Linked DNA regions of Hahella chejuensis KCTC 2396. The protein of the gene in region 1 interacts with the protein of each later gene in a pairwise test. Links are inferred from orthologs where the notes say so. Each region holds a gene or a part of one and is shown in the gene's direction. Other genes may lie near its edges.

What was found.
Region 2: the proteins of fliJ (region 1) and malT interact in binary tests that used the Escherichia coli proteins (3 or more experiments, as listed by UniProt). The link is inferred for Hahella chejuensis KCTC 2396 from one-to-one orthologs.

What each region holds. Positions count from the first base shown.
Region 1 is NC_007645.1:5,330,699-5,338,051, reverse strand. The notes cover bases 2,323-5,262. They hold fliJ (flagellar export protein FliJ), read left to right. Parts: upstream 2,323-3,536; coding sequence 3,537-3,989; downstream 3,990-5,262. Other genes in these bases: HCH_RS23275 (ATP-binding SpoIIE family protein phosphatase), read left to right, coding at 4,638-5,262; HCH_RS23280 (STAS domain-containing protein), read left to right, coding at 4,266-4,571; fliI (flagellar protein export ATPase FliI), read left to right, coding at 2,323-3,510. Also shown: flagellar basal-body MS-ring/collar protein FliF, read left to right, coding at 1-174; flagellar motor switch protein FliG, read left to right, coding at 167-1,192; HCH_RS23295 (flagellar assembly protein FliH), read left to right, coding at 1,233-2,153; more of fliI, read left to right, coding at 2,137-2,322; more of HCH_RS23275, read left to right, coding at 5,263-6,374; HCH_RS23270 (Hpt domain-containing protein), read left to right, coding at 6,377-6,724; HCH_RS32690 (flagellar hook-length control protein FliK), read left to right, coding at 7,064-7,353. UniProt on the Escherichia coli protein: The FliJ protein is a flagellar protein that affects chemotactic events. Mutations in FliJ results in failure to respond to chemotactic stimuli.
Region 2 is NC_007645.1:491,909-499,609, reverse strand. Bases 2,510-5,797 are described here. They hold malT (HTH-type transcriptional regulator MalT), read left to right. Parts: upstream 2,510-2,840; coding sequence 2,841-5,597; downstream 5,598-5,797. Other genes in these bases: HCH_RS02205 (alpha-glucosidase family protein), read left to right, coding at 5,797-5,797. In the rest of the region: HCH_RS02225 (GNAT family N-acetyltransferase), read right to left, coding at 1-17; HCH_RS02220 (SLC13 family permease), read left to right, coding at 134-1,462; HCH_RS02215 (DMT family transporter), read right to left, coding at 1,370-2,371; more of HCH_RS02205, read left to right, coding at 5,798-7,419; maltose/maltodextrin ABC transporter ATP-binding protein MalK, read left to right, coding at 7,453-7,701. UniProt on the Escherichia coli protein: Positively regulates the transcription of the maltose regulon whose gene products are responsible for uptake and catabolism of malto-oligosaccharides.

The sequences.
Region 1 (7,353 bases):
GGCTCTGGCGTAGGTGAGGGAGAAAGTGTAGGCTTAAACGCAGCGGGCGATTTTTTACTGCCCGGCTCCTCTGAGGGATATGAGAAAAAGATTAACGCGCTCAAAGGACTGATTGCTGAAGATCCGGGCCGAGTGGCCCAGGTTGTTCGCCAATGGGTAATGGCTGATGAGTGACGAGAAAGGTGAGAAAAAACCGGTACGCAAAGTCTCCCGCGTGGAGTCGGCGGCGATTTTGCTCATGTCTCTCGGCGAAGCGGACGCCGCCCAGATTCTAAAACACATGGGGCCCAAGGAAGTGCAGCGTGTGGGCGCGCAAATGGCGCAATTGCAGAACGTGACCCAGGATGTTGTGGAGCACGTCACTACTGAATTTCTTGAAGCCGTCGGCGGTCAGACCGGTCTGGGCATCGGCGCCGACGACTATATTCGCACTATGCTCACCCAGGCACTGGGTGAGGACAAGGCAGCCAGCCTGATCGACCGTATTCTTCTGGGCGGCAACACGACGGGACTGGATACGCTGAAATGGATGGAAGCGCGGGCGGTATCAGACATCATTCGCTACGAACACCCCCAGATCCAAGCTATCGTCATCTCCTATCTTGACCCTGACCAGTCCGCGGAAGTGCTATCCAATTTCGATGAAAAAGTGCGTCTGGACATCATCATGCGCGTAGCGGCGCTGGAGACCATTCAGCCCCAGGCGTTGCAGGAACTCAACAACATTCTGGAGAAACAGTTCTCCGGCGGCACCTCTGCGCAAACCAGCAGGATCGGCGGCGTCAAACGCGCGGCGGATATCATGAACTTTATGGACTCCAGCCTGGAAGCGCCGTTGATGGAATCCATCAAGGATGTGGACGCCGACCTGGGCAGTCAGATCGAAGACCTCATGTTCGTGTTCGACAACCTCAAGGATGTGGACGACCGAGGCATTCAATCCCTGTTGCGGGAAGTGTCGTCCGACAACCTGATTCTGGCTTTGAAAGGCGCAGAAGAGGATTTGCAGGAAAAGATCTTCCGCAATATGTCGAAGCGTGCGGCGGAGCTGTTGCGCGACGATCTGGAGGCGCGCGGTCCCGTACGCGTCAGTGAAGTGGAAGCGGCGCAGAAGGAAATACTCACCATCGCGCGGCGCATGGCCGAAGCCGGCGAAATCATGCTGGGCGGCGGCGGCGAAGAAATGCTGTAAGCGCGCCGCCTGTGCAACGCCACACTAACAGAGCCAGCCGATGAAAGATCAACCCGAAACCATCCCCAAGGAAAAACTGACGGCCTACGAGCGCTGGGAGCTGCCGGTTATGGGGGAGCAGCAGAAAACTCCCAAGATCAAACCGCCTACGGCGGCGGAGCTGGAGAGCATCCGCGAGAGCGCTTATCAGGAGGGGCTTGAACAAGGCAAGGAAGAAGGCTTTCAGAAAGGCTTTGAACAAGGACATGCCGAAGGCAAACGCAAAGGCGAGCAGCAAGGCCTGGAGCAGGGGCGTAAGAGCGGCGAAAGCGAGGCGGTGAAGACCAAAAGCGCGGCCATCGACAAAGCCCTGACGCACTTCGAAGAGCTGGCGGCCGAGCTGGAAACGCCGATCCGCAAACACCAGGACGAAGTGGAGGAGGCGCTGCTCAATCTTGTGCTGGCGATTTCACGGGCGGTGGTGTTCCGCGAATTGAAAGTGGATCGCTCGCAAATTCTGCGAGTGCTGCAGGAAGCCCTGGCGGCGCTGCCCAATACAGAAGAATTGGTCACAATCTATCTGAATCCACAGGACCTGGCGTTCGCCAAAGAACACTTACCTCCAGAAAGAGGAAGCCGGTATCAGGCGGACGCCGCCCTGATGGAGGGCGGGTGTCGCGTCGAGACCCGTCATACGTTGCTGGACTTCACTGTTGAGAAACGATTCCAGACCACCGTACAGCAAATGCTGTCCCGTCACAGTGATGATGTCTCTTTGCAGGAAACCAAAGATTTCACCGATCAAATGGGAGAAATGAGCGATCTGCACCGGGACTTGTTGGAGAAAAACGCGGAGGCGGCGTATTCCGTTTCCGAAACGCCTGCTGAGCAACCCGACATCGAGGCGAGTGGGGCGGATAAGCTGAAACAAGCGCCGTCTGAGACTCAGGAAACGCCGGAGGGCGATGATGAGTCTGGTTGAGCGGCTACGCAATTACGAGCGCTTTGTGCCGGCTCAGGCGCGTCCTGAGCTGAATGGTCGTCTGACGCGCGTTGTGGGGCTCACCCTGGAGGCGGTTGGGTGTCCCATGACTCTGGGAGAGCGTTGCCTGATCGAAGTCCGCGGCGGCCGTATGGTCGAGGCGGAAGTAGTCGGCTTCTCCGATGAGAGAGTTTACCTGATGCCGCTGGCGGCGGTGGAAGGCCTGCAACCCGGCGCCAAAGTGAAGCCGATGTCCGGAGTAGGACGCATTGGCGTGGGCGCCTGTCTGCTGGGACGCGTATTGGATGGCGCCGGCGAGCCATTAGACGGTCGCGGTCCATTGCAGGCGGAGCATCACGTTGAACTGTTCGGCGCGCCGATCAATCCTTTGCACCGCGCGCCCATTCGGGAAAAACTCGATGTCGGCATTCGCGCCATCAACTCATTGTTAACGGTGGGCATCGGCCAGCGTCTGGGATTGTTCGCCGGCAGCGGCGTGGGCAAGAGTATGCTGCTCGGCATGATGACCCGCTTCACCACCGCGGACATCATTGTGGTCGGTCTGGTAGGGGAGCGCGGTCGCGAGGTGAAAGAATTCATTGAGGACATTCTCGGCGAAGAAGGTTTGCGCCGCGCTGTGGTGGTGGCGTCTCCCGCCGACGACTCACCGTTGATGCGCTTGCGCGCAGCGGTCCTGACCACGCGCATCGCCGAGTACTTTCGTGATTTGGGCAAAAACGTACTGTTGTTGATGGACAGCCTGACGCGCTACGCCCAGGCGCAACGGGAAATCGCCCTGGCGGTGGGCGAACCGCCGGCGACCAAAGGCTATCCCCCTTCGGTATTCGCCAAACTGCCGCAACTGGTGGAGAGGGCGGGCAACGGCAAACCCGGCGGCGGCTCCATTACGGCGTTCTATACTGTGCTGACGGAAGGGGACGATCAGCAGGACCCCATCGCCGACGCCGCAAGGGCGATCCTCGACGGCCATATTGTCCTTAACAGACGCCTGGCGGAGGAAGGGCATTATCCCGCCATTGATGTCGAGGCCTCCATCAGCCGGGTCATGCCGCAAGTTACCACGCCGGACTATTTGCAGAGGGCGCAGCGTTTCAAGCAGTTGTACGCCCGCTACCAGCAGACGCGGGACTTGATCAGCGTCGGCGCTTACGCGCCCGGTTCCGACAAGGAAACCGATTACGCGATTGAAAGATTTCCCCACATGCGCAAATTTTTACAGCAAAGTCTGCGGGAACGCGCTACGCTGAATGATAGCGCACAAGGGTTGAATCAATTGTTCACCCCGGCTCCGGCGCAAGGCGCCGCGCCCAGAGCCCCGGCGAAACCCCAGGGGTGACTCCACTTTAGTTCAGGTGCTTTAACGTGGCGGAGAAAAAGAAGTCGCAAAGGTTGTCGTTAGTGCTTGATCTGGCGGAGCGGGACGAGGAAGACGAGCGCAAGAAAATGGGCGAAATCCGGCGCAGAGTGGAACAGGCGGAAGGCAAGCTGGAGCAGCTGGTCGCCTATCACCGTGATTATCAGGATGAATTAAGGGGTACTCAAAACGGCGTACGTTCAGTGCGTCATATTCAAACCTATCATGTCTTCATCAGCAGGCTGGGCTCGGCCATCGAGCAGCAGCAACAGCAGTTATTGCTGTTGAAACAGCAGTTGTCGCAACAGACGGACGTGTGGCGGGCGGCGTACCAGAAAAAAAATAACATGCAGGACTTTATTGATCGTTGCAAAAAAGAGGAAGCCTATTACGAGGACAAGAAGCAACAGCGCAACTTGGATGATGCTGTCGGTCGACGCGCCTATCACAACAGACATTAAGACACTGTAGAAAAAGCTTTTTGGTTTTAGCGAGTTAGCTGGAACAGGCGGAAAATGTGCCTGAAAGTCAGTTTTTGGTTGCGAATAAACAGCAGCCAGGAGAATGAAAACTGGAAATTTAGTAAAAATCAGCTATTGATGAATTAGTAAGAATATGAGTATTGAAATTCACTGCATACTATTCGTAATATCCTGAATTTCAAATAAAAAGAACACATAATGGATCTAACCGATCCAGATGGTTTGATTAGGGGAGCGCCAACAGAAGGAGGCAATATGTCTATAACGACAAGCCGCTCTGACGATAATGCCGAACTGACCATTCGCATTAAAGGGCGATTTGATTTCAGTTCCCACCAGGAATTCAGGGATGCGTACGAAAACCCTGAGGGACCGTTCGAGCAGTATAAGATCGATATGACGGAGACGACGTATCTGGACAGCTCCGCCTTGGGGATGTTGTTGTTATTGCGGGATTATGCAGGCGGCGACAACGCTAAAATCTGCATCACCAATTGCAATAATGATGTCAGGAAGATATTGACGATTTCCAATTTTGAACAATTGTTTGTTATTCAATAAAGCGCCCGCAGACTTCGGGCGTCTGAAACGGACTTTCCGCCATTTATGCGCCTATCGGGTATTGCTATGAAACAATCCCTGGACTCAGAAATGGCCTCGTCCGTTCTTGGGTCCCAGAAAACGTTAAAAATTCTCATCGCCGACGACAACCAGTCCGATCGTATGATCCTGCAGAATATCGTCAAAAAGCAGGGGCATGATACGGCGACAGCGGTGGATGGCGTCGACGCCATCGAGAAATTCTCCGAGTTCCGGCCGGACATTGTCCTTCTGGACGCCCTGATGCCTCGCATGGACGGCTTCGAGGCGGCGCGTAAAATCAAGTTGCTGGCCGGCGAAGACTTGATTCCCATTATTTTTCTCACCTCTCTCAGCGACGCGGAATCTCTCGCCAAATGCCTTGAGGCGGGCGGCGACGACTTTCTTTCCAAACCCTACAACCGCATTATCCTGCAAGCCAAGATCAACGCTTTCAACCGCATGCGGATAATGCATAAGACCCTGTTGCGGCAACGGGACCAGATCGCCGAGCACAATGACCATATGGTGCGTGAGCAGCAGGTCGCCAAAACGGTGTTCGACAACGTGGCCCATGTGGGCTGCCTCGGCGCCAACAATATCAAGCATCTGCTTTCGCCTCTGGCGGTTTTTAACGGCGACGTGTTGTTGGCCTGTCAGAAACCGTCCGGCGGCATGCATGTGCTGCTGGGGGATTTCACTGGCCATGGCCTGCCCGCAGCGATCGGCGCCATGCCCCTGGCGGAGATTTTTTATGGCATGACCAGCAAAGGTTATGCGCTGGGAGATATTCTCCGGGAAGTGAATCAGAAGCTGCGTAAAATTCTGCCAGTGGGCTTTTTCTGCTGCGCCTGTATGGCGGAATTGAACTTCGAGCAGGAAGAAATCGAGATCTGGATCGGCGGATTGCCGGATTGCTATCTGGTGCAGGGCGATCAGTTGATTAAGGTCGCCTCCAACCGCCTGCCTCTTGGCATCCTCAAAGGCGAAGCCTTCGACGCGCGCACCTATCGCTTTGAAATGAAACACGGCGACCGGGTGTATTTGTGGTCGGACGGCATTGTCGAAGCGACCAACGCCAAAGGCGAAATGTTTGGCGAGCAGCGCTTGCAACAGGTCTTCAACGCCAATCTGCGGGAGCTCAACCTGTTTGAAAAAATCCGCCGCTCCGTGGTCGACTTCATGGGCGAGGGCGGTCCCAGCGATGACCTGACGCTGGTGGAGCTGACCATGATGCCGGTGAAGGAGCTGGGGATAGAGAACAACTATCTCACCAACACCGGTCTCAAAGGCCCGCAGCACTGGCGCATGGCGTATGAGCTGTGCAGCGACTCCCTGGCGGTGTTTGATCCGGTGCCCCTGTTGTTGCAGATCGCCATGGAAGTGCCCGGACTGCGCACGCGTAACGGCGAGATGTTCACCATTCTCAGCGAACTCTACACCAATGCCCTGGAGCATGGCGTGCTGGGCCTGCACTCCAAGCTCAAAGGCAGTCCGGATGGATTTGCGGAATATTATCGTCTGCGCGAAGAGCGCATCCGGCGACTGGACGGGCATTTTGTGAAGGTGGACGTTCGCCACAAAGGCGCGGTCGCCGGTGGCGTGCTGACGATTCGAGTGGAAGACAGCGGAAAAGGCTTTGATTATCAGAAGCTCGACGGTAAATTACCGGGTCCGACCTGTTATAGTGGTCGTGGCACGGCCCTGCTGCTCTCCATGTGCAGCCGCGTGGAGTACTTCGGGCAGGGTAATATCGTTGAAGTGGATTATGAGTGGCAAGCTTGAATATGAGTTCGAACGATCTGTCTCACCTTGATATGGGCGCACTGGCGGAATTGCGGGAAGTAATGGAAGACGACTTTCAGATATTGGTGGAGACCTTTATCGGAGATACGGTCGAACGTATGCGCGCCATTCGCGCGACGCTGGATAGCAATGACCCGGACGCATTCAGTCGCGGCTGCCACAGCGTCAAAGGCAGCGCCACCAATCTGGGGTTGCCTGCGTTGTCCGAACTTTGTCGGCAGGGCGAATTGATTGGCAAGTTCAAGCAGATGGAGAAAGCGCGGGAAGTGTTTGACTCCATCGAGCAGGAATTTGAAGTGGTGCAGTCCTTATTACGGGAACAGGTGTAGCGGGCGCTGCATCATCCCTGCCGGCAGTATGAGCCGGTTGTATTCGCTGAAAAATCCTGCCTTTATTTTTTTCCTCTTTACCTCCCTCTCAGGCTTTGACCCCGTTCAGGCGTAACCTGGCCTGATCTGTGCATTTATCCCATAAAACGATGGTTTTGCCGCTTTCGCGACAGCGATTTGCCGCGCGGAGGCCGTGAAGCCCGTTGCATCCGCAGATAAGTTGTAACTTGGATTTGAGGACAGTAAATGGACAGCTCAGTGGCATTTATTGATGTACCCAAAGTCGCGCCGAAATCGTCTCCAAAGCCGTCAGGCAATCAGAGGGGTGAGGCTAACGCTATGAATGATAAGGAAGATCGCTTCTCTGAGGTGCTGGATCGGGAAGTTGCGGATAAGACCGACAAAGTGGACAAGAAAGACGTCAAAGCAGAAAAAGGCGATGAGAGAAAAGCGCCTGTTGACGCTGAAGCGTCAGAGGACGCGGCGACGGTTGCGCAAGCAGCGCTGGCGGACATGGATCAGACCGCGTCGCAGAGCGGAGTGAATTTGCCGTCGGGGGAGCAAACCATCACGGAAGGCGACGAAATCTCAATCGAGGGGATGGCCCTGGCTGAATTGTCAGTGGATAA
Region 2 (7,701 bases), 4.8 Mb from region 1 along the record:
GAAGCATTCGGTGTCATTGGCGTCCTTTTGCGTTATATCAAGACATTTACTCTATGAAAAACCGATGATTACCCCATTTTTGGCGTTACATCAAGCAGAACGCCAGGACAAGGAAAGCAACGGCTGATTAATCATGCGACTGAAACTGATCTGGATAATCCTGGCGGCGGGGCCGCTATGCCTGGAAACGCTGCTACAGGCGCCGGCCAACGCCCGTCATGGGCTCTCCATACTCTGGATCGCCGCGGTGCTGTGGATCACTGAACTCTTCCACGTCACCGTCACCGCCCTGCTGATTACCATCATGGCGGTGACGCTCGGACTGTTGACCGTTAAGGAGGGGTTCGGTGAATTCGCCAATCCGATTATTTTCCTGTTCCTCGGCGGCTTCGCGCTGGCCTCTGCGCTACATAAGCAGCAAGTGGACCGCGCCATCGCCGCCAAGGTGCTGCGCCTGACTCGCGGGAAGATCAGCCATGCATTGATTTTACTGTGCGCGCTCAGCGCCCTGCTGTCTATGTGGATCAGTAATACCGCCACCACGGCGATCATGATGCCGCTGGTGCTGGGCCTGCTCAGCCAGGAAGATGATCGCCCGGACAATCCGCGCGTATTCGCGCTGTTGGCGGTCGCATACTCAGCCAGTATTGGCGGCGTCGCCACCCTGGTTGGCAGTCCGCCCAACGCTATTGTCGCCGCCCAGTTGAATATGACGTTCAGCGATTGGATTCAACTGGGCCTGCCCATCACACTGATGCTATGGCCGGTCATGTTGCTGATTCTCCGCAAAACCTTGCAGCCGGATCTTAGCGGACGCGCCCAGAGCGCAATGTCCGCGGACTTCACCTGGACCCGTGAGCGCATGCTGCTGCTTGGCGTATTCACCGGTACGGTGGCGATGTGGCTGCTGAGCAAGCCACTGGGGGAGTTGATAGGCATAGAGAAAGACTTGGATAGCTGGATTGCGATCCTCGCCCTGGCCGCACTGACCATCACCAAGGTGGTCAACTGGAAGGATATCAGCGCGACAACAGACTGGGGCGTTCTATTGCTGTTCGGGGGCGGTTTGACCTTGAGCGTGATCCTGAAAAGCTCCGGCGCCAGCCAATTGCTGGGAGAGTCTCTGGCGACGCTGGTCTCCGCCTGGCCTGCGTTTTTACTGCTGCTGGCGATTACCGCCTTCGTCATTTTTCTGACCGAGCTGTCCAGCAACACCGCCACCGCCGCATTGCTGGTTCCAATTTTTCTGGCGTTGCCGACGGGTCAGTTAGGCCCTGGTCAGACTGCGCTGACCATCGGAGTAGCCGCCTCCTGCGCCTTCATGCTGCCGGTGGCGACACCGCCCAACGCCATAGTGCATGGGACCGGATTAGTTCCTCAGAGAACCATGGTTCGAGTGGGCTTTTATCTCAATCTCGCCTGCGCGTTGTTGATCAGTACATTTATTTTCTTCGTTGCTTAACGGCAAAACCAGCGCTGGTTCGCTAATGGGCCGCAACCAGCGCAGCGCCTTGCGCGGCAGATCGAAATATAAAGCCAAACCAACCAGAATGAGGCAACCGCCCAGCAATACCGTGGGATGAATAGTCTCATCATTCAGCGTCACCCCCAGCATCAGCGCCAAGACCGGCGTCACCAGCGTCGCCATGGCGACAGTGGAAGGCTGCAGCTTCTGCAGTACGTAATAATAGGAGAAGAAACCCAACACCGAGCCAATCAACGCAAGGTACACTACCGCCCACAAGCCGCGATCATGCAATTCGATGCGGGGTGTTGCGCCATCCATCAACGCCCAAAGAATGAAATAGCCGGGAAGCGCCAGCAGAATAGAACCAAAGGTCAGCGCCAGGGGGTGCGGGGTTGCTTTCTGTTTCTTCAACAACACCCCACTGAGACTGAACAGCATGACCGCCCCCAAAACCAGCATCAGCCCAAACACGATTGAGCCGGTGGCGTGCAGATCCTTGCCAAACACCGTGGCCAAGCCGCTTATGGCCAGGGCGAGCGCCAGCCACTGGCTCTTCTGAAAACGAGCGCCGTCCAGCAGATAGACGCCAAGCAAGCCGGACATAATCGGCGACAGACCGTACATCACGGAGATCAATCCGGAGGGAACCGTTTTCGAAGCGAAGTAGGTCAGCATCATCGCCCCAAACACGCCCATGGTTCCGCACAGATAGCTATAGAGCGAGTCCCGGTCCCAGTGCAGGGGAATACGATACAAGCGAATAATGACGCCGGTGACGACCGCCGCGATCGTCATGCGCAACCCTACCGCCACCGTCGGATGAAAAGACTGACTGCTCCATACGACTCCCAAAGGCGTCGTCGCCCAAACCAAAATCACCATCGCATAAGCAAAAATAACCACCGCCAACCTCCGCGCCTTTCCTTAAACACAGTCGCATCGCCAATACAAAACTATCGCAGTCGGGGATTTTTAGATCGGACCCTGAGGGCAAAAAAAAGCCGCAGGGGAAGAACCGCTGCGGCGTCAAAAACTGTTACGATCCCGCTATTTCACCGCAGCCACATGCGCACATCGCAGAATGGACGCGCAAGACATTGCGGGCAAAGTGAAATAATGAAAACGCACTGTCGTATACATCCGCGTATGGTGGTCTTCCGGCCTTATACCGACAATACGCAATAACCACATAAGCGCCCGCCGCCGGGGCGCATACGGTGAACGGACGCTGACTTTCCAGAGCGATATTTGCTAAAGTCTGAAGTAACTGCGTCCAGGGAGCCAAGACTCCATATAACCAAAAATTCATGACCGGCGTATGAACCGGCCAATAATGGACGACATTAGCGCTGAAACATAATTAGGGTCGCCGATGACAACTACAATAAAGCCCGAGTCTTTAACTTTGATAAAAGCCAAGATACTGCCGCCGCCGAGGCCTGCGCATCTGTTGGAGCGGGAAAAGTTCGACGATCTGCTGCACGAGATCGACCCGGTCAACCTGATCCTGGTGCAAGCCCCTGCGGGTTACGGCAAAACCACGATGATCGACGACCGCTTGGGCGCTTTGGGCGCCAACGCCGCCTGGTTCCGTCTCGACGCCCAGGATAACCTGAGCGAACAGTTCGCTTTCTATGTCGCCCATTCACTGAATGAGGCCACCCGAGGCGCCTGTCCGGAAACCCTGCGCACCTTGAACCAACAAGGCTATCCGACCTTGCAGACGTTTCTCACGGACTTGCTGTCTGAACTGCCTTTGGAAGGCGATCCGTTGCATCTGGTTCTAGATGACTATCACCTGATCAGCAATCCGGAGATCCACAGCGGAGTGATGTTCCTGCTGCGCCACCTGCCTCCTTATATCACCCTGGTGTTGTTGTCCCGCACCACGCCGCCCATCGGCGTGGCGCAATTGCGCATGCAGGGGCGGATGCTGGAAATCACCGCCAAGGACCTTTCCTTCAGCGCCGACGAGGCGCAGGTGTATTTTGAGCAACGCCTGCGTTTTGAAGTGTCCCGGGAAAGCGTCGAACGCGCCAACCGCCGCGTCGAGGGCTGGGTATCGGCCTTGCAGTTATTGGCGGCGACCGCCTCCACCGGGGTGGAATTCAACGAGTATGTGGAGCAATTGCACAGCGGCAATCACTATATATTCGATTACTTTGATGAACTGACCCGCACCAGCATCGACAACGAACAGCGTCTGTTCCTGCTGCGCACCAGCGTGCTGGAACGTTTCAACGCGCTGATGGTGATGCGCCTGGCGCAACAACAGGACGGCCAGTTCCTGTTGAACTCGCTATTGAACCTGGGACTGTTCATCGTGCCCCTGGACAGCAGCGGCTTGTGGTTCCGCTACCATCCATTGTTCGCTGCATATTTACGGCACATGCAAGTCTGCGTGCTGCCCGATGAAACCGCGCAGCTCCACCAGCGCGCCAGCGACGCCTGGCGTGAGATGGGCTTTTTCGAAGACGCCGCTCGTCATGCAGTGCTGGCCAAAGACCAGCAGCGCATTAAGGACATTCTGCTGAGCTGTGGTCGCGACTTTTTCACCGAAGGCCAGTTCAATCTGCTGCAGCGCTGTTTCGACGCGCTGAATAAAGAGGTCATCGCCGACCACCCCATTCTCACCCTGCTGAGAGCCTGGGTGGCGCAAGGGCAGTATCAGTGGTCTGAAGTGGAGTCCTGGCTCAGGGCGGCGGAGCAACACCTGAAAACTCACTGCAGCGAAGAAGAGTGGGAAGCGATCAACGGCGAGTTCAACGCCGTGCGCGCCCAGGTGGCCATGAATGTGGGCGATGCAGAGAGGGCGCAGACTTTCGCCAAGTCCGCGCTGGCCCATGACCCGGTTTACCTACCGACCTCCCGCACCGCCGCTTCATCGGTGATTGGCGAGTCCCTGTTCGTACAGGGCCACCTGAAAGAAGCCATCACCCGCATGCAGGACACCGAGCAACTGGCCTTGGCGGAGCATGCGCACCAGAACGTCATTTGGGCATTGTGTCAGCAGTCGGAGATCAGCGTCGCCCAAGGCTATCTGCAGAAAGCCTACAACATCCAGGAGAAGGCGCTGCAGTATGCGGAGGACCACAGCCTGGAACGCCTGCCCATTCTGGAATTCCTGTACCGCATTCGCAGCCAGATCATGTGGGAATGGCATCACCTGGAAAGCGCGGAGCGATGCGCGCTGAAGGGCATCGAGATTCTGGAAAGCCAGGGAGAACGCTGGTTCATCCAAAGCTATGTGATGCTGGCGAAAATCGCCCAGGCGCGGGGACGTCAGTCTTTATGCGCGGACTACGTGCAGAAGATTCACAAAATGCTGGCCTCCGGCGAATACCATATCGACTGGACCGCCAACGCCCACGCAGCCATGCTTTCCTACTGGGACGCAGTGCGCGACAAAGAGTCCATTCAACGCTGGCTGACTGCGGCGCCGGAGCCGACGCCGGAACAGGCCACTAACCATTTCACCCAGTGCAATATCCGCAACTGGGCCCGCGCCTACGTCAGTCTGGGAGATTTCGACAAGGCGCTGCCGCTGTTGGAAGGCATTCAAAGCATGGCGGAACAGTTTGGCCTGAAAACCGATATCAACCGCAACCATATCCATTTATCGCAGCTTTACTGGCTTAACGAGCAACGTGAAGACGCCCTGCGCCACATGGCCATCGCATTGAAGCTCGCTAGCACCACCGGCGCGGTGGGCAGCTTCCTGCGCATCGGCAAGGTGCTGATCAACATTCTCAAAGCCTTGATCAGCGAAGAGCAGTTGGACGAGATGGAGAAGCAGCGGGCGGAACGCCTGATCCAACTGGCGCAACAACAACGGGACTTCAGCCGGGCGATCCGCATTTCACTGGACGAAGCCATCATTCAGGACATCATCGACCGCCCCGACGTGCCGGAACTCATCCGCACCTCTCCCCTCACCCGCCGGGAATGGCAAGTGCTCAGCCTTATCCACGCCGGTCTGTCCAACGACCAGATCGCCGAGCACATGAAAGTGGCTCCCACCACAGTAAAAACCCACATCCGCAGCCTCTACCAAAAACAGAACATCACCCACCGCTCAGAAGCCATCAATCTGGCGCGGGATCTGTTGAGTAAGATACAGGGGGAGTGAGCGAGTCTCCCCCTCATACCCACCCTCCGCCTCCTCCTCCCCCCTCATCCCCACTACTACGCCAAGAAAAAAGAGGGAGGGAGGATGTTCGGCCGGTTCGCCGCAGGCACCATCTTCATAACTGTAAAAATAACAACGTCTTCCACTTATCTGTGGGTGCACGTGCGTTACCTGGTTTGGAGTTGTTAAGAGAGGCGACATGCAGGTTGATCGTGATTGGTGGCGCGGCGCAGTCATCTACCAAATTTATCCCCGTAGTTTTTTTGATTCCAATGGCGACGGCATCGGCGATCTGCCGGGCGTCACCGCAAAGCTGGACTATGTCGCCAGTCTGGGAGTGGACGCCATCTGGCTGTCTCCTTTCTTCACTTCCCCCATGAAGGATTTTGGTTACGACGTTTCCGACTATCGCAACGTCGATCCTATTTTCGGAACCCTGGAAGATTTCGAGACGATGGTGGCGGAAGCGCACAAGCGCGGCCTGAAAATCATCATCGATCAGGTGCTCAGCCACACTTCCGACCAGCACGCCTGGTTCAAGGAAAGCCGCAGCAGTCGCGACAATGCAAAAGCGGACTGGTATGTGTGGGCGGAGGCGAAACCCGACGGCACGCCGCCCAATAACTGGGTATCCGTATTTGGCGGTTCCGCCTGGGCGTGGGACAGCCGTCGTCGTCAGTATTATCTGCACAACTTTCTGACCAGCCAGCCGGACCTGAATTTCCACAATCCGGCAGTGGTAGAGCAAGTGCTCAGCGACGTCGAGTTCTGGCTGAAAAGAGGCGTGGACGGTTTCCGTCTCGACGCCATCAACTTCTGCTATCACGACAAGCTGCTGCGGGATAACCCCGCCAACACCGAGGTGGCGGAAGGCTCCATCGGAGTGCGTAAAGAAAATCCCTACGCTTACCAGCGTCACCTTTACGACAAAACACAGCCGGAAAACCTGCCGTTCCTGCAACGGGTACGCGCCCTGTTAGAGAAATACCCGGGCACAACCACCGTAGGCGAAATCGGCGACGACAACTCCCTCGACACCATGGCCGCTTACACCTCCGATGGCGACAAGCTGCACATGGCGTACTCCTTCGATTTCCTGACCGAACAATGCGACGCCAAGTTTCTGCGCAAAACCGTGGAAACCATTGAGTCGAAACTGGTGGACGGCTGGCCTTGTTGGGCCATCGGCAATCACGACGTCGCGCGGGTGGCCACACGCTGGTGCGGACAGGAAGCGCCATTGGCGTTGAACAAAGTCTACATGGCGATGCTGCTCACCCTGCGGGGAAGCGTGTGCCTCTATCAAGGCGAAGAGCTGGGTCTGGTGGAAGCGGAACTGGAGTATGAGGATCTGGTCGATCCCTACGGCATTGCTTTCTGGCCGGAATATAAAGGCCGCGACGGCTGTCGCACGCCCATGCCCTGGAAGGCGGAGCAAGAGCATGCCGGCTTTACCGCCGGCAAACCCTGGCTGCCGGTGTATCCAGAACATGTCGCCGCCGCGGTGGCGGAGCAAGAAGATGCGGAAGACTCGCTGTTGCACATCTACCGTGAATTCCTGCACTGGCGCAAAGCGCAGCCTGTGCTGCAGAAAGGCGACGTCCGCTTCCTGCCAAGCCCGCCGGATACGCTTCTCTACGAGCGCAGCCATAACGGCGAACGCATGATGGTGGCGTTGAACCTGTCCGGGCAAAGCGTGGACATCGAGCTGCCCGCCGGCGCCAAAACGGTAGTGAGCGAACTCAGCGTACTTAACGCGGAATGGAGCGACGCCCGCGTCCACCTTCCCGCTTACGGAATCGGTATTTGTCAGTTGGCGTAAACACGCCGGCAATCAAGTCAAGAGGGTCCAGCCATGGCCAGCGTAACGCTAAGAAATGTCTGCAAAAGTTATGACACGGTAGAAATATCCAAAGACATCAATCTGGATATTGAAGACGGCGAATTCGTCGTCTTCGTCGGCCCGTCCGGTTGTGGCAAGTCCACCTTGCTGCGCATGATCGCGGGTCTGGAGGAAATCACCTCCGGCGATCTGTTCATCGGCGAAGAACGCATGAACGATAAAGCCCCCATGCAGCGTGAAGTGGGCATGGTGTTCCAGTCC